3 regions of the Paenibacillus sp. PL2-23 genome follow, and region 2 is predicted to be linked to each of the others. Evidence: riboswitches for the same ligand, from Rfam matches in the RefSeq annotation. Region 2 holds a riboswitch; each other region holds the start of a gene.
What was found. Region 2 has a riboswitch for cyclic di-AMP ahead of AB1S56_RS17695 (hypothetical protein). Riboswitches for the same ligand answer to the same signal wherever they lie in the genome.

Region 1 (7,529 bases), 1.4 Mb from region 2:
GTCGCGATGAACGCGCCCGCGATAGCGTGAGCGAGCTTGCCCATGTCGCTCATATCGGCCAGGGCGGCCACGAGGCCGACAACGGCCCCCAGTACGCCCAGCGTCGGAGCGTAAGTGCCTGCCTGCGTGAAGATCAGCGCGCCAGCCTTGTGGCGTTCCTCCGTGGCTGAAATATCCTCAAGCAGCACATCGCGGACAAGGTCCTGGTCGTTGCCGTCAATAATCATACGCATGCCGTTGCGGAGGAAATCGTCTTCGATCTCGTCGACCTTCGCTTCCAGAGCGAGCAGCCCTTCGCGGCGTGTGATGGAAGCCCACTCCATAAATCGGACGATCAGATCCTCGCGGGACGGCAGCTTGGGCTCGGAGAATACGATCTTGAACAGCTTGCCGAGCTTGCTCAGCTCGGACATGGGGAATGCGATTAGAATAGAGGCGGAGGTACCCACCAGAATGATCATATAGGCAGCGGGATTAAGCAGTGAGGATAGATGCGCGCCCTTCAGCACCATCCCGCCAAGTATCGCGACAAGACCAACTATGATACCAATAACCGTTGAATTTTTCATCATGCACCCCGTCCAGTATGTTTGATTTCTATTATTTCTTGATGGAAAAGTCCGCGCCAGTGGAGCGCCCCGAGACCTTTCAGCGTTGACTACTTCTATTTATATCGTCAAAAGGGTATTCTGAGATTATAGTGACGGTTCAAAAAGTACACTTTTCATCATGAGAAGGAGTGGTATGGATAATGGGAGTGCGCCATGCGAGGGAATATGCTGATATTTTGAAGGAGCTGACGGAGGCTGTCGGCCAAATTGACGGCAGCTATACGTTTTTTGAGATGGAGCAGGAGGAGTGGGCCGTGCTGGGCGAGGAGGATCGCCGAGAGGTGATGGAGGCGCTCGCGGACGATGTGTTCTACGGGCTCGGCGAGCAGTCCGAGATCGGAGTGGGCAGCGGCGTTGTCATCTATAACAGCAAGCATCATGTCATTGAGGTGTCCCAGGGGGACAACGTTATTCAGATCGTCCGGCTGATCTAGCAGCAAGCGGGGTGGGAGCATTAGCGGCAATTCGTGCCCCTGATGCTCCTAGCTCGTTTGGCGGCAAAAACGTGCGAATCATGTCGAATCTTTACAAGATGCATGCCCTCCAGTACAATGAGAGAACAAAATAATGGTAGATTTATTGACACGCACGTGACACTTTTAGGAGGGCTCCTATGTCAGTCTTTCCAATCCACGAACCGCTGCCCCTGTCGCTAGGGCTGAACAACGAGATGCTGACTCCGTATTATCAGCCCATTATCGCTCTTGATACGGGGCGAATTATCGGCTACGAGGTGCTGGCCAGAGCGGTGGGCGAGGGTACCGTACGCAGTCTCGGGCCGTTCTTCGGCAATCCGTCCATCCCTTCCGACGATCATTTGACAGTCGACCGTATCATCCGGGAGCAGGCTATCGCTAGATTGGGGCAGGAGGAGGACCCTCCTTTATTATTTATCAATTTGAAGCCTGGCTGGATATACAACACCGGCGAGTCGGGCGAGCTATATACGCTGACGCTGCTGGAGAGGCTTGGAGTCGATCCCCGGCACATTGTCATTGAAATTACCGAGGAGAGCTTCGGCGGCTCTATGGAGGTGCTCCGCCTCGTCGTGGATCGGTATCGCAAGAAGGGCTGCCTGATTGCCATTGACGATGTGGGGAGCGGCTTCAGCAACATGGACCGGATCGCGCAGCTTCAGCCGAATTTGTTGAAGATTGATGTGCATATGGTGAAGAGAAGCGCCACCCATAACGGCTACTTCGGCGTGCTGCGCTCCTTCTCGGATTTGGCGGAGCAGATTGGCGCCTCGCTGCTGTTCGAAGGGGTAGAGACAAGAGATGATCTGGAGCGGGCGATCGGCTCCGGCGCTCGTTACGTGCAGGGCTTCTTCTTCGCCAAGGCGGAAGCGAATTTCCAGGAGCCGAAGCGATTCTCCTCCATCATCGAGAATGAGCTTAAGCAATATATGAAGCAATACGCGGTATCGGAGAAGCTCTGGCACAGCCAGGCGGAGCTGCTGGTGGAGCAGCTGCTGGCCTCCGTTCGCCCGCTTGAGGACGGGGCCGACCCAGACCTCTGGATCGCACAGCTGCTGCCGAGGCTGCACGAGCGGTGTATCCGCGTCTACTTATGCAATGAGGAAGGCATCCAGCTGTCAGCCAACTACATACGAGGAGGTCTGGGGGCATGGCGCCGCGATGATCGGTTCCGGGATGCGAATTGGAGCTGGAGGCCATATTTTGTGCCCAATGTTGCGCAGCTGCATGAACGCCGCAGATCCATTGTGTCCAAATCGTACGCGGATCTCGACACAAGGGAATGGGTGCGCACGGTGCTTATCATGGCTCGCCCTGGACATATTCTGCTCGCGGATATTCAGGATACGAGCAGTCGCCAAAGCAGCGGCAAGACGTTCGGCTACGGGTAGTAGACCATGCAATGGCATTCCTGCTCGGCGCCCTTCACAGGCCGCATATAGGTATCCTCGATCCGGAAGCCAGCCTTCTCATAGGCCCGGATCGCGCGGCTGTTCCAGACGAACACCTCGAGATCAATCTGGGCGCCGTGCGAGCTTCGCAGCGCTTCCTGGGCAATCGTACGGACAAGGCGTTCTCCGAGACCCCGTCCGCATAAGCCGGGGCGCAGTCCCAGGCCGAGCCTGACGACATCGCCCAGCGGGAACAGCTGCGCGTAGCCAACGAGCTCTCCGCTTGGATCCAGCACGGACCTATATTGTTGAACGCGCAGGACGGGGTCGCCGAATTCGATGCCGTCCTTCTTCATGTCCGTCCAGTCTGGCCAGTTGTAGACGTCGTAAGGCGCTTCATATCGCCAGCGGCACAGCTCGGCCGCATGAAGCTCCGACAGGGGTTCGATGGTCAACTGCCAATCCCCTGGTTTATAATGAGAAGGGTTATTAGAGTTTGTCATACAGCTATTATATCAGAGCAGCGTCGGTTCAGGCGTGGAGGAACAAGGAGAACATACGGTAATGAAAAAGCTAATGTGGCTGGGCTGCTTGTCCTATCTGGTCATCGGCATCGCGCATGTCGTTGGCGGAGCCGTTCTGGAGCAGCTCATCGACTATTATGGCCTGACGTACAGGGACGGCGGGCAATGGATTATGAACCAATTCCTCGGCTTTCTGGCGGGGGTGCTGCTTGCTCCCTCCTTGACGGCGCGAGTAGGCAAGCGTACGGCGGTCTTGATTGGACTTGGGCTGCTGACCATCGCCGAAGCGGCTTACAGCCTGCTGCTCCCTTGGGGCTGGATGCTGGCATTTGCGCCGCTTGCAGGTATCGGCTTCGGCATGACCGAGGCGATTGTGGGAGCCGCCGTCATTGATCTGGTGAAGGGCAAAGCGTCGGCGATGAGCCGGCTGGAGACATTCTTCGGCTTGGGAGCGCTTGTCATTCCGCTCACGGCTGCTTATTTGATTCAGCTCCATATATGGCAGCTGTCCTTCCCGATCCTATCGGCCATGGCCGGCATCACTTTCGTGCTATGGCTGACGATGTCCTTCGGCGCTCTGGAGGACAGCTTGGGTATGAGGTGGACAGCGGCGTCAGCCGAGGCGGAGGGTAAGAAGGCGGCTTCTCCCTCCGACGCGAGGACGTCCCTGGCTCCCGTTCACGCCAGAGGCTGGCTGGGCTATTCGTCGCGTTCGCTGCCGTTCCTTATCATGAGCGCGCTCTTCTTCCTGGTATACGTCGGTGTGGAGATGAGCTTCTCGAATTACCTTCCCTCTATCCTAATCGAGCGTATGGGCATGGAGGAGGCTTCGGCCGCCGCGGCGCTGAGCTTGTTCTGGGGGTCGGTCGTGCTGGGGCGATTGTTCGCGGGAGTGCTGGCCGATCGGATAGGGCATGGCCGTTATCTGGCGCTGTTCACTGCTGGGGCGACCCTGGCCTTCGGAGGCTTGGCGGTATCGGCAACGGAGGGGATGGCTCTCATCTTAATTGGATTGATCGGCTTATGCTTCTCCGGCATATTCGGCATTGCGCTCGTGTATGCGAATGGCTTGCTTCCTGGCATGACGGAGCGAACGACGAGCTTGCTGGTGGCGCTGGGCGGCTTGGGCGGAGCCCTGCTGCCCCGGCTAACGGGCTGGCTGATGGACAGCTATCCCGTTGGGACGACTATTCAGAGCCTGGCAGGCTCAGTCGTGTTGATGCTTATGGTCCTGCTGCTGATGCTGGCGCTTGGACGAAGACTGCGGAATTAATGGGAAGACAAGAAGGCTGCTCTATCGCTGGGACGATAGAGCAGCCTTCTTCAGATTCCTGCGGAGCATCCAAGCGGGCGCCTTCCCTAGGAAGGCGCCCGCTGTGTACGATGGCTTATTGTGTTGCTTGCGTGAACGTCTTGAACGTCTCTTCATCCATTACGCGGCGCGCGGTAACGAAGCGCGACTTGTAGTAAGAGGATTCAAGCTTGTCGACTGTTACGCCCTTACTAGTGGAGGCATGAGCGAAGCTGCCGTCTCCAACGTAGATGCCAACATGCGAGATGCCGCCGTTGTTGTGGCCGCTTGTGTCGAAGAAGACAAGATCTCCTGGCTGCAGATCAGCCTTCGCTACCTTGGTGCCAACGGACGCTTGATCTACCGATCTGCGCGGGAGGTCCAAGCCCATCTTCCCGAATACGTATCCCGTGAATCCGGAGCAGTCAAAGCCCTTCACGGATGTGCCGCCATACGAATATCTCGTGCCAATTAAGTCGTCGATAATGCCGTCCATCTTGGAAGCGCTTGCGAATACGCTTCCCGCCTGGAATGCGAGCAGCAGAACGAGGCCCGCAAGGATCATGCTTACTTTCTTCTTCAATTGGTGGAGCTCCTTCCGGTGCCTACGAGGTTAGCTGTGGGGTTCGGTTGAAGGTTCCCTATGATCTCCAAGGCGTTCAGCGAGCCGAACGTCGAGATCAATTCACCCAGAGTGGTTCCCCCGTTTCCCGATCGGGAATTAGGCAGTATGATTAAACAACTTAAGGTCTACTATAATGGCAAATTGTAGATTCGTGTTGAAAGTGAGAGGATTCTAATAAAACAAATGTTATAAAACGCAGTAAAGCGGGTATATGTTGCAGCCGGTAACGAATATACTGCGAAGCAGACAAGCTGCGACGGCGTTTGGCACGTGTAATTTCCCCATAATTTGTGTATTATAAATAGATAACGAAATTCGTAATGGGAAAGGTTGGTCGCGGGTGGAGAGCGCTGTGGAGAACAAGACATCATCCTCAAACTTTATTAAAAACATCGTCGTGGAAGATTTAAAGAGCGGCCGCGTGCAGGAAGTCATCACGCGATTCCCGCCGGAGCCGAACGGCTACCTGCATATCGGACACGCCAAGTCGATCTGTCTGAATTTCGAGCTGGCTGACGAGTTCAAGGGCAAGACGAACCTTCGTTTCGATGATACGAATCCGGTGAAAGAAGATACGGAATATGTGGAGTCCATTCAAGAAGATGTGAAGTGGCTCGGCTTCGACTGGGAGGAGCTCCGCTTCGCTTCCGATTATTTCGAGGAGCTGTACAATCGCGCGGTGCTGCTGATCAAGAAGGGCAAGGCGTACGTCTGCGATCTGACGGCTGAGCAGACGCGCGAGATGAGAGGCACATTGACGGAGCCGGGCAAGGAGAGCCCTTACCGGAATCGCGGCGTGGAGGAGAATCTCGATCTGTTCGCGCGCATGCGCGCGGGCGAGTTCAAGGACGGCGAGCGTGTGCTTCGCGCCAAGATCGATATGGCTTCGCCCAATATGACGATGCGCGACCCGGTGCTGTATCGGATCTCGCATTCGCATCACCACCGCACAGGGGATGCGTGGTGCATCTATCCCATGTACGATTACGCGCATCCGCTAAGCGACGCAATCGAGGGTATTACGCACTCCATATGCACGCTGGAATTCGAGGACCATCGACCGCTGTACGACTGGGCGATCGCGGAGTGCGAGATGGAGGCACAGCCGCGGCAATACGAGTTCGCGCGGCTGAACCTGACCAATACGGTCATGAGCAAGCGCTACCTGAAGCAGCTGGTAGATGAGGGCGTCGTCAGCGGCTGGGATGATCCGCGTATGCCGACGATCAGCGGCCTGCGCCGCAAGGGCTATACGCCGGAAGCGCTCCGCGCGTTCTGCCGCGAGATCGGTGTGGCGAAGAGCAACAGCGTGGTGGATGAGCGGAACCTGGAATATTTTATCCGGGAGGATCTGAAGCTGAAGGCTCTGCGCACGATGGCGGTGCTGCGGCCTCTGAAGGTCGTCATCACGAATTATCCAGAGGGACAGGTCGAGCTGCTGGAGGCGGAGAACAACGCGGAGAATGAAGAGATGGGCACGCGCCAAATTCCGTTCTCGCGCGAGATTTATATCGAGCAGGACGACTTCATGGAGAATCCGCCCAGCAAGTACTTCCGTCTGTTCCCGGGCAACGAGGTGCGCCTGAAGCACGCGTATTTCATTACGTGCCAAGAGGTCATCAAGGACGAGAACGGTGAAGTGATCGAGCTTCGCTGCACGTACGATCCCAAGACAAAGAGCGGCAGCGGCTTCAGTGAGCGCAAGGTGAAGGGCACCATCCACTGGGTGGAGGCGTCGGGGGCCGTTCCGGCTGAATTCCGCCTCTATGAGCCCCTTATTCTCGACGAATCGAAGGAGGAGGGCGCGTCCTTCCTGGAGCGGATCAACCCCAATTCGATGTCCGTGGAGCGCGGCTATGTGGAGCCGAACATGAAGGAGGCGGCTGGCGGCGACAAGTTCCAGTTCTTCCGTCACGGCTACTTCAATGTCGATCCGAAGGATTCTACAGAGGAGAAGCTTGCGTTCAACCGCATTGTCTCCTTGAAGAGCTCGTTCGATCCTTCGAAGGCCTAACGGCATTCGGCATGACAGCAGCCCGTCCGGCCTATTGCGCCGGGCGGGCTGTCTGTATGCCGAGGAGGCATGTATGAAGCTGGAGGGATTGGCGATGAGGAACGAGGGGAATACTCCGGACTGTCCACTGCACGGTCTGATCCTTGCGGGAGGGCGCAGCAGCCGGATGGGCAGGGACAAGGCTCTGCTGCACATGGACGGGCAGACGTTGCTGGAGCGGCTGGTTGCAGGGATGCTGGGCCTGATGGACTCGGTAACGATTGCAGCGGGGACGACGGAGCGTGTGCAGCAGTACCGCGAAGCGCTTGCGGGCTGCCGGAAGGAGCTGGAGTCCGGGCGAGTTCGTTTCGTGCTGGACGCGTACCCCGGCGACGGTCCGCTTGCCGGTCTGCATGCGGGCTTATCCGTGCTGCCGCCAGGCTATGTGTTCGTCATGGCGTGCGATATGCCGGAGGTATCTCCCTCGCTGCTGGCGCGTATGCGCGAGGCCGCACGGGAGAGAGACGGCGAGGCGGATGTCATCCATGTCAGCGGCCAGCCGTTCCATGCGTTATATCATACCCGGGCTGCCGCAGCCGTGGCCGAGTCGCTGGTCCA
Region 2 (7,529 bases):
CAGGTCATCAGAACGCCGCTCAACGTTAAGATGGCGATCGTCAGCCAAGCCACTCCCGCGAACTGCTCCGCGAAGCGGCCCGCCTCCTTGCGATCCGCTCGCCAGAACAACAGCAGCAGCATAACGCCGCTTGCCCAGACCGCCGCGCAGGCGAGATGGACGAAATCGAACACAATCGCCAGCGAAGCGTAATCGACTGCCGCGACATGGCCTCCGAAGCTTTCGGCCGCCAGCAGCAAGCTCGCCCATACCAGCCTCACCCGTTCATTCAGCCGAATGACGCCGAACCCTGCGACCGCCAATACAAGAAGCGCCAGCCAGCCCTGTCCCGCCCTCGTCTCCACGAACAAACGAAGCCATTCCTCGCCGCCGCCGCTAATTTCGCTCACCATATGATTGGAATGAATAAAGACATACAGCAGCACAGCTACCAAAAGCGTCTTGAGAATAGGCCCCTCCCACTTCCTCAGGAGCTCCCTTTGACCGGAACCGCTGTCTCCGGCAGGTATTCTGCCTTGCAGCAGCATCGCTCCCGCAGCCAGCAGCATGGCGAAATAATACACGATCTTAACAGCTGCCAGCAGCACGCTGCGCAGGTTATCCTTCAGCGCCTCCTGCCCCGCTCCCGTCGAAGCGTGATCATGCGCGACATATATGATGTCCGGCCCCGCCGCTCCAGCGATGCCCGCATACAGGAAGAGCGCTCCTATGCCCAGCAGTGCGGCTGCCGCTCCAATTGTCCGCTTAGTCCTTGCTCGTATCATCATTATTCGTTCCTTTCCTTCCCTGCCATATAATCAGGCCAATATGACCCCTTAATCCAGGGATACCCCCGGTCGGATTCCCACATATAGGTCCAGCCCTGAACGTCAGGCTTGCTCCTGTCGCTCCTCCAGACGCGCTCGTAATCGTTGAGCTCTTCTATTCCCGCAAATTCCTCCAAAGCATCCATAGCCGCAAGCCCCTCCCGGCTTACGGTTATCCACAATCCCTGAATCGTACTGGCTTCGCCAGTCCCCGCACCGTCTCTAACGGCTGCAGGATAGGGTCCGCAATCGACCATACGTCCTGCAATCTCTCCCGGCTCCCAGCTCGTTATGAACGAGGATACCACGCTGTGATTGCATTGTCCCGGCAGCAAGGTGCCATAGATAAATACACGAATGTTCGGCATGCCCGTCCTCCCATCCCCAATGAATAGCCCTCAGACACGCGCTAGACGCTGGCCTGCTCATCATTATCCCAAATTTCAAAGATGCAGACAATATATGTTACAATCGTACGGAACAAGCTTGAATCGACAAGGAGGTTGTTAATCCATGGCAAGTCAAACCGGAGCTATCGTTCAGCATTCCTTGAACGCGCTTATGGACGATCCTTCATTCCTGCCCCAGGTGCGGGATGAGCGCCGCGCACAGGCATTCCAATCGCTTGCAGCCATTCTCTCGACTCCCAATAAGGTGCACAAAGCATTTCTGCGGATCGCGCTCGACAATGGAAACGTCGTTCGTATTCCCGCATTCCGCATCCAGCATAACGACGCGCTGGGTCCCTACAAGGGCGGAATCCGGTTCCACGAAACCGTGAACGAGGAAGAGGTCACGAATCTGGCCGCGTTGATGACATTAAAAAATGCGCTTCACGAGGTGCCCTTCGGCGGCGGCAAAGGCGGCGTCGTTATTAATCCCCGCAACTATGCCGAGAAGGAGCTTTATCAAATATGCAAGAAGTATGTGCAATACTTTGCCGACGTGCTTGGACCCGACAAGGACATCCCGGCCCCTGATATGGGTACAGGCGAAAGAGAAATGGACTGGATGATGGCGGAATACAAGAGCATCCATCCAGGCTCCCCATACCTGGGCAGCTTCACAGGCAAAAGCATCGTTAGCGGCGGCTCCCTGGGACGCCGTGAAGCGACGGGCAAAGGCGTCTACTTCTCGTTCCGTTATCTCATGCACGACTTCCTCCGCGATAACAAAGGCTGGCTGGCCGGCAGCTCCAATGTATTCGCGGCGACCGCGATCGAGCTGGCTGACAAGCCGTTGTCCATCGCTGTGCAGGGCTTCGGCAACGTAGGCTCCGTTACCGCGATGGAGGCTTACAAGTGTACAGCCCTCAGGGGCAAGGTAGTCGCCGTCAGCGATCGCAACGTGACGCTGTACAATGAGGAGGGACTCGATATTCCGGCGCTTGTCGCATACGCGGGCTTGAACCGGGGCGATCTCCCCGCCTCCGAAGCCGCGTTGCAGGAGTGCGGCGTGCGCGCGGAAATTTTGGACCGGGAAGCCGTGCTCTACTTGAACGTAAATGTGCTGTTCCTTGCCGCGCTGGAGGATCAGATCCGTCAGGATAACGTCAAGGACATTAAGGCGCGAATCATTATCGAGGGAGCGAACGCGCCCATTACCGGCGAAGCGGATGCGCAGCTGGCTGCAGGAGGCACCGTCATTATTCCCGATATACTCGCCAATGCCGGCGGCGTTATCGTCTCCTATTTCGAATGGCTGCAGGGCAGAGAAACACAGTTCTTTTCGGAAGAGGAGATTTACAAGCAGCTCTATTCCAAAATGCAAAAAACGATGAACAGCATATTGCCCGCGTATTTCGGCGACCCTAACCCGCTGCGGCAGAACTGCTACATTCATGCGGTGATGAAGCTGTCCTCCGTCCTATACAGACAAGGCAAGCTGTACTAAAGCACAAAGCGCGAGCTGCAACGCTCGCGCCTGGAACGGGGGTGGAACAACATGGACATGGAGACGATCGAGCTTCGCAGCATTACGATTCACAACGAGGCGCATTCCTTCCGCAAGCTTGGCTTCCGCAAGGCGGACCTGGTTATCGTCACGCAATATGGCGACAGGCTGTGGTACATTGACGCGGAAGGCGTTGATGACGACGCGCTGCTGGCGGCCTTCGGGCAGAGCGACAATATTAAGATCGACCTCGTCGCAACCGCTGAATCCGGAGAAATGTGGACCGGCACCGGCTATCTGCATCCCAACGAGCGCAATCGCGCGGCGGCGATTCGCGGCGAAGGCGTGCTGACTCGGCAATAGGGAACACATGCATGAAGAAAGGCGCTTGCCCTTCCGCAGCTGAGCTGCAGACGCGGCAAGCGCCTCTTGTCATTAGGATCTTGAAATTTCCGGCGTGGTCAGCCGATCGTAGAAATCAACGGCTTTGTCCTTGTCCTCCGAAGCGCGAAGTGCCATAGCGGAGCGTGGATGCTCGTCGAGAATGCCTGTAATCATGTAAGGAATGATATAGCCCCACTCCTCCTTCTCGCGAAGCGGAATCATAAATTTCTCGATCATATCGAGAACGGGACGCACATTGTATTTCGGATTCTTCAGCTCCGATACCAGCAGCTCCGTGTTGCAGTTGCCGGCAGCGCGGCCCATGCCGTATACGGACGAATCCAGCAGCTCGACGCCTTTGTTAGCCGCAACCAGCGTGTTGGCGAACGCCAGCTGAAGATTGTTGTGCGCATGAATGCCCAGACGCTTGTTCGGCAGATGCTGCTGGAACTTGTCTACCAGATAGCTGAAGTCTTCCGGCTTCAGGCTGCCGTAGGAATCCACGATGTAGACAACGTCAACGACGCTATCGTTGATTTGCTGGAACGCTTCCACCAGCTGATTCTCCATGACGTTCGACAGTGCCATAATATTCAGTGTTGTCTCGTAGCCGCGGTCATGGAATACCTGCACAAGCTCAAGCGCCTTGTCCACATCCTGAATATAGCAGGCGACGCGAATGAGATCCAGAAGGCTCTCGCTGCGCGGCAGAATGTCGTTCTCGTCCACACGCCCGATATCAACCAGCGCCGATAGCTTGGTGTTGCCTTTGTTAGGGATTACCTTGCGCAGGAAATCGTCGTTCAGGAACCGCCAAGGACCCGCGCTGTCTGCGCCCTTGAGCAGCTTCGGCGAGTTCTTGTATCCGATCTCCATATAATCCACGCCAGCTTCATTCAAGCTATTATAAAGGTGCTGGACAAACTCGACGCTGAAATCCCAGTTATTGACGAGTCCGCCATCACGAATTGTACAATCGACTATCTTGCAATGACTAGTTTTCGAATGCATGTTTGCTGCTCCTTTGATTTGAACCTAAGTTCATTTTATCTACCATCATACTTGAAAAAGCGCGGGAACGCAAAGCAATATTGTCGCTTTTTGGATATTATCGTCAGCACCTTGTCCATCTGCCTATATAGCCATTTACAAACCGTTGCTTTAGAGCTAAAATATTATGTAAACATTATCGCTTAATTTTTCCTTTTGGAAAAAGCGGGGGAACCAAAGCGAGCTCGGGGCCGCAGTCGCGTCGGCCGATACGCTCGCAAGGGGTGAATCCGGGGATTTGTACCCCCGGTAGGGTCTACTCTCTAGCCCGAATCCGACAGCTAACCTCGTATGCGGACAAAGGAGAGATGTCTTATGTTGTCAGTATCCCTGCAAGATTCCTCGTTCCCTTCGGATCAGCCCCAGTTCGTCAGCGTTTCCCGCATCGAGGTTTTTGTCATTCCCGCACTTGCCGTTGATTCAGCCGGTTACCGCGTCTGTCTGCGATTAAGCAGCGACCTGGGCTACGGGTGGAGCGAGCATTTTGTGAGCGAGTGCGAGCCCAGCCTGCAGTTGGACCGGTGGAGTCCGCTGCTGCGCGGGTTTATCGGACGATTCCCGTTCGCGGCCTTGACGTCGCAGCTGACGGGGCACCTATCGCAATCCATGAATCCGGAGAATCGTGCTTACCGTCTTGTAACGGATGCCGTTCAGCAGCTGCAGAACGCAGCAGCACTGATTCGGGCAGCTGTATCTGCCGATGCTTCCCATTCCGAAGAATCCGTCCTCCAGCAGAGAGCCGTCGCTTACCTGTCTGTGGACTAGACATCTACGACCTATACGCGCAAGGAGACAAAAACCGCCTCGAAGGAGGCGGTTTTATTCGTCTTGCTAGCCATTGGTGCAGATATTAGCCCATCGCCGCCTCCGACAGCCGCGCTTCCAGCTCCCTCTCGCATGAGACACGGAAGGCCTCGGAGTAGCCCAGCAGCTCCGACATCGCTCCGATGACGGCATCCTTCCACATCCGTACCTGCTCGATGTCGAAGAAGAGGGCGCCCGTGCGGCGTATGAAGAAGTCAGCAGGGCGCAGAGCCATCTCTTCATCAATCGCATAGAGGAGAGTCGCATACAGAGCTGGCGGCAGCCCATGCCGTTCCGCGGCTGCTGCGTCTTCCCGGGCCAGCCGGAAAATCCGATCCGCATTGGCGCCATAACGCTGAGCGATAATCCGCGCCTCCTGCTTCGGAACACCGGCCTTCACTCCGGCTTCCGCGCTGCGGCTGAGGAATGCCGGCCACTTGGCCGAGCCTCCCACCTCGCCCCCGGATATAGGCAGATGCTTAGTCGCGCATGGCTTGAAGGTGCCCGAGCCCTCGGCCTGAAGCTCCTTCGCGAGCATGTTCACGACATTCTCCGCCATCTTGCGGTAGCCCGTCAGCTTGCCCCCGGCGATTGTGAACAGTCCCGAAGGGGAGCGGAATATTTCGTCCTTCCGAGATACCTCAGACGCCGATTTGCCTTCCTCATAAATAAGCGGTCGAAGTCCTGCCCAGCTGGACTCTACGTCCTCCGGCTTCAGCTGTAGACCGGGGAACATACCATTCACAGCATGAAGCACGTAGTCACGATCCGAAGCCTCCATAGCCGGATTCACGAGATCCTGATCGTAATCGGTATCCGTCGTGCCCGCATACGTCTTCCCGTCGCGAGGTATCGCGAATATCATTCGGCCGTCAGGCGTATCGAAATAAACAGCCTGTTGCAGCGGAAACCGCGTTCCATCGAACACCAAGTGAACGCCTTTGGTAAGCCTCAGCGTCTTCCCTTTCCGCGAACGGTCGAGCTCCCGCAAGGAATCCACCCAGGGACCTGCGGCATTTACGATTTTTTTGGCGCGAATAATCACTTCTTCTCCTGTGACAGCATCCAGCGCGGTAACGCCCGACAGCCGGCCGTTCTCGTAGTGGAACTGCTCCGCCTTCATATAATTAGTCGCAACCGCCCCGTGCTCAACCGCCTTCTTCAGCACCTCTAGCGTCAATCGCGCATCGTCAGTGCGATACTCGACATAATAACCGCCGCCAATCAGGCCATCCCGCTTCAGCAGCGGCTCCTTCGCCAAGGCTTCATTCGCGCTAAGCATGCTGCGGCGCTCACCCCGCTTCACGCCCGCAAGATAGTCGTACAGCTTCAGTCCAAACGACGTGGACAACGGTCCGAACGTTCCTCCCTTGTACAGTGGAAGCAGCATCCACTCCGGCGTCGTGACATGAGGGCCGTTCTCGTATACAACAGCGCGCTCCTTGCCTACCTCAGCAACCATCTTCACCTCATATTGCTTGAGATAACGCAGTCCGCCATGCACCAGCTTCGTTGAACGGCTGGATGTACCGCCGGCGAAATCCTGCATCTCGATCAGCGCCGCGCGCAGGCCTCTTGTACTGGCATCGAGGGCAATGCCTGCTCCCGTAATGCCTCCTCCTATAATAAGCACATCATATGTTTCCGCGGACAGCCTCTTTAACACCTCTGCTCTGCGATCTGGTCTGGATGAAAATGTTATGGTCATGGTCTAGTTTACCCTCCATATGGGATACGCTATCCGAAAAAAATCCTCATTAGCCCGGCGCTGTTCAGCGCCGGGCTAATGAGGATTCTCCGAATCTCCGTCCCTTTATTAACTTGTTGTTAGTATAGCATAATGAATGGGATAAGGAAACAGGCAACCATCTCCTTATTTGAACGCAATAGCTGCGTGAACAGCCTTTTGCCAGCCCTTGTAGAGCGCATCCCGCTCCTCTGTCGGCATCTTTGGAGCATATTGCTGATTCGACTTCCAGCGCTGTCTGATGTCATCCTTGTTCTTCCAGAAGCTTACGGCTAGTCCCGCCAAATAGGCGGCTCCCAGAGCGGTAGTCTCGTTCACAACCGGTCGCTCCACCACTGCGCCAAGCAGATCGCTCTGGAATTGCATGAGGAAATCATTGAATACCGCTCCACCGTCCACACGAAGCGACTGAAGCTGCAATCCCGCGTCCTCCTCCATGGCATGAAGCACATCCTTGCTCTGATACGCCAACGATTCCAGAGTCGCTCTAATCATATGCTCCTTCTGTGTGCCTCGCGTCAAACCGAAGATAGCGCCCCTAACCTCGCTGTCCCAATAAGGCGTGCCGAGTCCCACAAAGGCAGGCACCACATAGACACCCTCCGATGAAGCGACCTTCGTGGCATAAGCCTCACTGTCCGCTGCAGACTTGATCATACGCAGACCATCCCGCAGCCATTGAACCGCGGAGCCTGCCACGAATACGCTGCCCTCCAGCGCGTACTCCACCTTGCCGTCAAGCCCCCATGCAATTGTCGTTAACAAGCCATGCTTGGAGGCGATCGCTTGCGAGCCGGTGTTCATCAGCATGAAGCAGCCTGTGCCATACGTGTTTTTGGCCATTC
Region 3 (7,529 bases), 1.6 Mb from region 2:
GTCCATGGGGCCCGCGGTTCCTGAGCCCGCTCAGCCGGATAAACCGACAGGGCAAACAGAGCAAGCGGCCTGTCGCTCAGCTCCATCCCAGGAAATGACTTCCTCTCGCTTGGACACCGAGCAGAACTGCACGCATGCTCATGGTCCGTATTCCCCTGTGGCTAACATCCGCCATTCCGCAGCTGGCGCGCTGTCCAGCTCGCTTGTCGGCTATGAATATACGAACCGCTGGTACGATACGAGCGTCGACGCCGATTATCTCAAAATACAGCAAAAAGCTTATCAAATGAAAAAGCGCGGGGTTTGACCCCCTTCGGGCGTACGGTTACAATAAAAAAAACATGAGAATCGAGGCTGCCCATCGATGCCGCATGTCCGTACCCTTCGTCACGCCCATATTGTTCGAATAAGCTTATGCTTTGCTGCCATTGCCGTTATGCTGGCTACCGCAAGCTGCGGTCTGGCGAACCGCGACCGCCAAGAAGAGCCTGACCGCCCGTCGATAACCGACGCCCCTACGTCCACTATCGTCACGCCAGCACCCTCCCAAGCCGCAACTCCGACGCCAACGCCATCCGTTGACGACCAGCTGCTGGAAACCATCCGCAGGATGGATTTGACAGCCAAGGTGGGACAGCTGGTGATGGTTGGGCTCGACGGCACTTTTCTGAACGAATCGGCTCTCCGAATGATTCAGGAGGATAAGGTGGGAGGCTTTATTCTGTTCAGAAGCAATATAAAGTCCGCAGAGCAGACGAACACGCTTCTTAACGAGCTGAAGACCGCTAACGGAGAGAATGCAGTGCCATTATGGCTTGGAGTTGACCAGGAAGGCGGGCGAGTGAGCCGCTTGCCCAGCGAACTCAGGCAAACGCCTTCAGCCCGCCAGGTCGCGTCCGCCAATGATCCCGCGTTTACACGTGAGATTAGCGAAGCGATTGGCACCGAGCTGAAGGCGCTTGGCTTCAATATGAACTTTGCGCCGGTGCTTGACATTAACAGCAATCCGCGCAACCCGGTCATCGGTGACCGCGCGTTCGGAGACAATCCCAAGGACGTTATCGCGCATGGCCTGGCCAGTATGAATGGCCTCTCGGAGGGCGGCGTCGCGGCTGTCGTCAAGCATTTTCCGGGACATGGAGACACGGCGGTTGATTCCCATCTCGATCTGCCGCTTATCGACAAATCGTTGGAGGAGCTGGAGTCTTTCGAGCTGCTTCCGTTCCGCGAAGCCATTCGGCAAGGGGCGGACGCCGTAATGGTCGGCCATCTGCTCATGCGGCAGCTGGACGATGAGCGCCCCGCTTCGCTGTCGCCTGCCGTCATCAGGGAGCTTCTGCGCGACAGGCTGCAGTATGACGGTGTTGTCATGACAGATGATATGACTATGGGCGCCCTGCGCAAGGGGTATGGAATGGGTGAGGCGGCAGTCCAGTCTGTGCTGGCCGGCGCCGACCTGCTCCTCGTCTGCCATGAAGAGAGGCTTCAGCTGGAGGTGCTGCAAGCGCTGGAGCAGGCCGCAGAGCAAGGCATTCTGACCGAGCAGCGAATCGATGAAAGCCTCTTGCGCTTGCTTCGACTCAAATATCAATATGCTTTGTCCGACGAGCCTTCCCCACCCGTCGACCCTGAGGCGCTTAATGAACGCATGGACAGCGTTATGGATGACCATCCATCGTCTATCAGCCGATAAGCACCTTCTCCTCCGGATAACCGATCTTGCTATCCCGCTGCCGGCTGGCTAACGCATAAGCAAGCGTAAGCGGCCCCAGCCGTCCGGCGAACATGGTACATATAATAATGATCTTGCCAATGGGCGAAAGCTCCGGCGTCACCCCGATCGTCATGCCTACCGTAGCGAATGCGGAGGTCGCCTCGAACAGCAGACTAAGAAATGGCTGGCCGGCTTCCGTAATGGAGAGCAAGAAGGAAACCGTTAATACGAGCCCTAGCGAAATGATAATAACGGACAAGGCGCTCAGCACAATTTCGGTCGATATTCTTCGGTTGAACACATGAATCTGGCGGCGTCCGCGAATGCTGCTGTACATCGCCACAAGCAGCACCATAAACGTATTGGTTTTGATCCCCCCGCCCGTGGAGCCGGAGGAGGCGCCAATAAACATCAAAAAGATCATCAAAAATTGCGAAGCGGCCAGCATTCCCGTCAAATCGACCGTATTAAAGCCTGCGGTTCTAGTCGTTACGCTTTGGAAATAAGCGGCCCACAGCTTCTCGGGCCAGCTCAGGGCGCCGAACACAGCGGGGTTAAGCAGCTCAAGCCCCAGTATGACCAGAAACCCTCCACCTGACAGCATCGCTGTTATAAGCAGCACAATCTTGGTATGAAGCGAGAAGCGGCTCCAGCTTCTTTTGCGATACACATCCACAATAACAATAAATCCGATGCCGCCCATGATGAATAGGCTCGTAATGGCCAGATTCACGATAGGATCCCCTGCATAACCGACGAGACTGTCCGGCCAAAGCCCGAAGCCGGCGTTGTTGAAGGCTGAAACCGCGTGGAAGACGGCATAATAAGCCGCTTGCCCCGCTCCCAGCTCCGGCATCCATCGTAGCCACAGCAGCGCGGCGCCGGCTGCCTCGAATGAGAAGGTAATCAGCACAATCGCCTTGACCAGCTTGACCAGCCCTTTAATGGAGGTCGATTTGGTGGATTCCTGGATGAATACACGGTGCTTGAGTCCAATTCGTTTGCCCAGCAATAAGGCAATAATAACCCCATAAGCCATAAAGCCCATACCGCCGATCTGGATAAGCAGCATAATGACGTATTGTCCGAACAATGAGAAGGACGTTCCCGTATCAATAACTGTCAGTCCGGTGACGCAAACGGCCGATGTCGCGGTGAAGAGGGCGTCCAGCAAGCCGACGGATTCTCCGTCTGCCGACGACACCGGAAGCGCCAGCAGCAGCGCGCCCGCCGCTATAATGGCCGCAAAGCCAATAATCGTCCACTGATGCGGATTCAGCCCCCTTTTGTTCCGTAAGCCCGCAATGTCCATAATGGCCCCCATTAATCCTCAAGCGCTCTCTCGAAACGCTGAATATCCTTATTATTGCCAATGACGACAAGCATATCGCCCTCAAAAATGACCTCATCGGCATAAGGGGATACGATCAGCTCGCCCCGCTTTCTGCGGATCGCCATAACGGAGCAGCCGTATTTGGCTCGAAAATTTAACGTTTTTAACGTTTTGCTGTTGAATGTGGACGGCGCAAGCACCTCCACTAGACTGTGCTCGGGGGAGAGCTCCACATATTCGATCATATTTTTGGAGGTTACCTGATGAGCAACCCTGATGCCGGTATCCCGCTCCGGGTGTACGATATGATCGGCGCCAACACCCTCCAGCATGCGCTGATGGTAGTCGCTTGTCGCCTTGGCCGTCACCGTCCTGAGCCCCAGATCCTTCAAGATCAGCGTCGTCAGAATACTGGACTGCAGATCCTCTCCAATCGCCACGATGGCATGATCCATATTGCGGACGCCAAGCTTTCGCATCAAATTTTCGTCTGTAGAATCCGCCTGGAACACTTCCGTCATAACGGAGGCGAACTCCTGCACAATCCTCTCGTCCTTGTCAATGCCCATAACCTCGTGGCCCATGGACAGCAGCGTCCTGGTGACGCTGCCTCCGAACCTGCCCAAGCCAATTACCACAAATTGCTTCCTCATCATCGCCAGGCCTCTCTTCTCCTCAATTCACAACAGCAAAAAGACCACAGAGAAACAAGCTCTCTGTGGTCTAGGTAACATAGGTCACAAGTGAACGCCTTTATCTCTCGAGCAACGCTTACGAGGTTAGCTGTCGGATTCGGGAGTCGAGCTCTCCCTACCATACAAATGGATTCACCCCTGTGACGGCGCAATGTATCGTTCAATCGTTGCGTAAGCGCCACTTTGGTTCCCCCGCTTTTCCTTTCGGAAAACTCAGCGTTTCACTTATTCGGTTATGAGCCTATGCTACTCCTTTCTTGCCATATTGTAAAAGTCGATTCCCGTTCGCAATAAGCGGATTCCGATAAAAAAACGAAGCTTGCAGCGCTTACATTCAGGCATTGGGCACGCAAGCTTTAATTATTTCGTTTTTTTGCCGTTTTTCATGTAGAAGCAGGCTGAAGGCGCTCATGCAAATAATCCACAATATGAAGGGCTTCCATATGCGTCTCCGGAGCATGCTTCTGGATGCCGAGCTTCATCTGAAGCAGACAGCCGGGATTGCTCGTCAGCATATAACGCGCTTGGGTAGCCGAAGCATGCTCCATCTTGTGCTTCAGTAGTTGTCCCGCCATCTCCGGCTGGGTTACGTTGTAGATGCCTGCGGAGCCGCAGCAGCGATCCGCCTCCTTCATCTCCGTGTATGCGGCACCCTCCACGCTTCGGAGAAGCTTCCGGGGCGCGTCTGAGCTCTTCATCACGTTGCGCAGGTGGCAGGAATCCTGATAGGTAATCGCGATGGCGCCAGCCTCGCCGGAACCCTCCGTGAAGCGTGGCACACGCCCCCGCTCCATAATCAAGCTGCTCACGTCAATAACGCGGGAGGCGAACCACCTGGCGTCCTCTCTAAGCCTCTCGTCCCGCTCCTCCTGCAGAAGATGATCGTATTCCACCAGCAGCGCGCCGCAGCCGCCCGCGTTGGAAACAATATACGAAACTCCCGCTTCCCGGAACGCCGCAATATTGTTTTTCGCCAGCGACCGAGCCTCGGCCAGCTCACCGCTATGCGCGTGCAAGGCGCCGCAGCAGGCCTGCGACTCCGGAATCACAACATCAAAGCCCGCCTCTGACAGCAGCTTCACCGTATTGACGTTGGTGCCCGCGAACATCACGTCCATTATGCAGCCCCGGAACAGCGCGACCTTGGCAATCGGCTCTCCCTTGGCAGGGTAGAACGAGCCGAGCCGCTCCACAACACCCTTCGATGTTGCGTCAGGCAATATACGCTCCATCTCGCGCAGATGCTCCGGCAGCAGCTTCATGATCCCGCTTCCTCTGGCCAGCTTGCGCAGCCCCGACTTCTGATACAACGCCATGGAGCCGCCCAGCAGCTTCAAGCTTGCCCGCTTCGGGAATACGCCGCGGAACATCAGCTTACGTAAGCCTGCGACAGGGGCGCGGTGCTCCGCATGAGCCTCAATGGCGTCTCTGGTCTGCTCGATCAGCGCCCCGTATTTGACGTCGGCTGGACAAGCCGGCTCGCAGGCGCGGCAACCCAGGCAATGATTCATCTGATCCTGGAACGCCTGGTCCGGATCCATTAACCCGTCGGCGACCGCCTTCATCAGTGCGATTCTGCCGCGAGGGGATTCCGGCTCAATGCCCGTCTCCCGGAAGGTGGGACAAGCCGGAAGACAAAAGCCGCAGCGCATACAATTCGTGAGCTGATCATAATCCAGCTTGTTCAGCAGCGTCTGCGCCAGAGGATTCGCATGCTGGATATTCGGTTTTCGTCTGATATTTATTTCAGCCATGCTGAATGACCACCCTTTTTTTGGTTTGCTTGGCGAATATTTTGCCGGGATTCAACAGATTATGGGGATCGAAGGCGGCTTTGATGCCCTTCATCACCTCTATGCCGGGCTCGCCAACCTTCCATGCCAAATAAGGCGCCTTGACGAGCCCAACGCCATGCTCGCCCGTTATGGTCCCGCCCAGCTCGATGGAGGCCTCGAAAATTTCCGCGAAGGCTTCCTCCACGCGATGAATTTCCTCCGCATCCCTTGCGTCGGTGGTGGCGGTAGGATGCAGATTGCCGTCTCCCGCGTGACCGAACGTGGCGATCGTGACGTTATATTTGCGCGCAATTTCGTTAATGCGGAGCACCATATCGGCTATACGCGATCTTGGAACCGTTGCGTCCTCCAATATGGTGGTGGGACGAAGGCGGGCAAGCGCGGTGAAGGCGCTGCGCCGAGCTGTCAGCAGCCGCTCTGCCTCCTCTCGGCTCTCCGCCACCTCTACGCGGTCAGCGCGCTCCGCCTCGCAGATTCCCTGAATTCGCGCGATGTCCCGCTCCACCGATTCCGGATCGCCGTCCTGCTCGATCAGCAGAATAGCCTCCATATCGCGAGGCAGGCCAAGCTTGGCGTAATCATCCACGACGCGAATCGTCGGATTGTCCATAAATTCAAGCGTGGCCGGAATGATCCGGGCTTCAATAATGCGCGACACTGTTCTTGCCGCGCCGTACAAATCGCGGTACATGGCCAGCATTGTTTTTTTGGTCTTGGGCGGCGGAATCAGCTTCAGGGTAGCCTCTGTAATGATCGCAAGCGTGCCTTCCGAGCCGACAAGGAGCTTGGTCAGATCATACCCCGCGACATCCTTCATCAGCTTGCCGCCTGTACGAATGACGCTGCCATCCGCCAGCACCGCTTCCAGTCCGATCACATAGTCTTTGGTGGTGCCGTATTTCAGCCCGCGAAGCCCGCCGGAGCATTCCGCGATATTGCCTCCAATTGTGCTGATCTTCATGCTGCTGGGATCCGGCGGATAGAATAAGCCCCTCGCTTCGATCTCTGCAATATAATCCGCTGTTATGATGCCGGGCTGCACCGTTGCCGTCAGATTCTCTTCATCAATTTCCAATATCCGGTTCATCCGATGCATAACCATGACGATGCCGCCCTCAACGGGCACCGTGCCGCCGCATAGATTGGAGCCTGAGCCACGGCTGACGAGCGGCACGCGATGGGCATGCAGCACCTTCATGATGGCGGATACCTCAGCTGTTGACGATGGATAGATGACACCGTCGGGAAGCGATTGGAGCATAGGCGTTCCGTCATAGGAGTGGGCGACAAGCGCCTCGCGATCCTCGCGATAATAGGCATCGCCAACGATGGAGCGGAGCTGCTGCGACAATTCAGGCTTAAGCTTGGGCATATGTAATAGAGCCTCCCTCTAATTGATCAGGTCATCAGATGACTTTTCAATCATTATAGCTTATGCTTAGATAGAAATACATCTATTTTTTGAGACGCGTATAGAGGAAGGCGATGAATCCCATGAGGATCGAGACGGAGAAGGGGCATGAAATCGTAGGCCGTATTATATTGGAGAAAATAGCGGAAGGCGTCTGGCCGCCAGGCTCCAGGCTTCCATCTGTCGTGGACCTGTCCACCCAGTTCGGCGTCGGCCGTTCGACTATCCGGGAAGCCTTGAGCGCCCTCAAAGCGACGGGCTGGCTGGATATCCGGCACGGAGGCGGCACATTTGTGAAGAAGGAGCTGCCCTCAGATTCTGATCCTGCTGGCGGAGTGCCTCTTTTCCAAAGGGCGCAGTCCATATTGGAGCTTCTGGAGGTCCGGCACATATTGGAGGCGGGAACCGTCGCTTATGCGGCGGAACGGCGAACGGAGGAGGACCTGCAGCAATTATCGGACATCCTGAACAGCATGGAGCTGGCGCTTCGCGACCAGGATACCGCAGCGGGTGAACGCGCAGACGCAGCTTTCCATGCGGCTATTGCCCAAGCATCGCGCAATTCCTTGCTCAGCCAGCT

Region 1: linked by a shared signal. The riboswitch ahead of AB1S56_RS23950 (C40 family peptidase) and the one ahead of AB1S56_RS17695 (hypothetical protein) in region 2 are both predicted to bind cyclic di-AMP.
Region 3: linked by a shared signal. The riboswitch ahead of AB1S56_RS09965 (TrkA family potassium uptake protein) and the one ahead of AB1S56_RS17695 (hypothetical protein) in region 2 are both predicted to bind cyclic di-AMP.

Annotation. Positions count from the first base shown of each region.
Region 1 covers NZ_CP162129.1:5,411,341-5,418,869, reverse strand. The annotation lists gene motA (flagellar motor stator protein MotA) at 1-569, opposite strand, end outside; gene AB1S56_RS23970 (hypothetical protein) at 752-1,045, shown strand; gene AB1S56_RS23965 (EAL domain-containing protein) at 1,225-2,478, shown strand; gene AB1S56_RS23960 (GNAT family N-acetyltransferase) at 2,469-2,933, opposite strand; gene AB1S56_RS23955 (MFS transporter) at 3,043-4,275, shown strand; gene AB1S56_RS23950 (C40 family peptidase) at 4,391-4,876, opposite strand; cyclic di-AMP (ydaO/yuaA leader) riboswitch at 4,881-5,031, opposite strand; gene AB1S56_RS23945 (glutamine--tRNA ligase/YqeY domain fusion protein) at 5,271-6,932, shown strand; gene AB1S56_RS23940 (molybdenum cofactor guanylyltransferase) at 7,006-7,529, shown strand, end outside.
Region 2 covers NZ_CP162129.1:4,032,572-4,040,100, forward strand. The annotation lists gene AB1S56_RS17670 (CopD family protein) at 1-767, opposite strand, end outside; gene AB1S56_RS17675 (gamma-glutamylcyclotransferase family protein) at 767-1,174, opposite strand; gene AB1S56_RS17680 (Glu/Leu/Phe/Val dehydrogenase) at 1,320-2,699, shown strand; gene AB1S56_RS17685 (hypothetical protein) at 2,751-3,062, shown strand; gene AB1S56_RS17690 (aldolase catalytic domain-containing protein) at 3,135-4,094, opposite strand; cyclic di-AMP (ydaO/yuaA leader) riboswitch at 4,264-4,444, shown strand; gene AB1S56_RS17695 (hypothetical protein) at 4,449-4,898, shown strand; gene AB1S56_RS17700 (FAD-dependent oxidoreductase) at 4,984-6,645, opposite strand; gene glpK (glycerol kinase GlpK) at 6,811-7,529, opposite strand, start outside.
Region 3 covers NZ_CP162129.1:2,384,906-2,392,434, reverse strand. The annotation lists gene AB1S56_RS09980 (UTP--glucose-1-phosphate uridylyltransferase) at 1-307, shown strand, start outside; gene nagZ (beta-N-acetylhexosaminidase) at 365-1,693, shown strand; gene AB1S56_RS09970 (TrkH family potassium uptake protein) at 1,683-3,038, opposite strand; gene AB1S56_RS09965 (TrkA family potassium uptake protein) at 3,038-3,703, opposite strand; cyclic di-AMP (ydaO/yuaA leader) riboswitch at 3,800-3,971, opposite strand; gene AB1S56_RS09960 ((Fe-S)-binding protein) at 4,126-5,496, opposite strand; gene AB1S56_RS09955 (FAD-linked oxidase C-terminal domain-containing protein) at 5,489-6,910, opposite strand; gene AB1S56_RS09950 (FadR/GntR family transcriptional regulator) at 7,033-7,529, shown strand, end outside.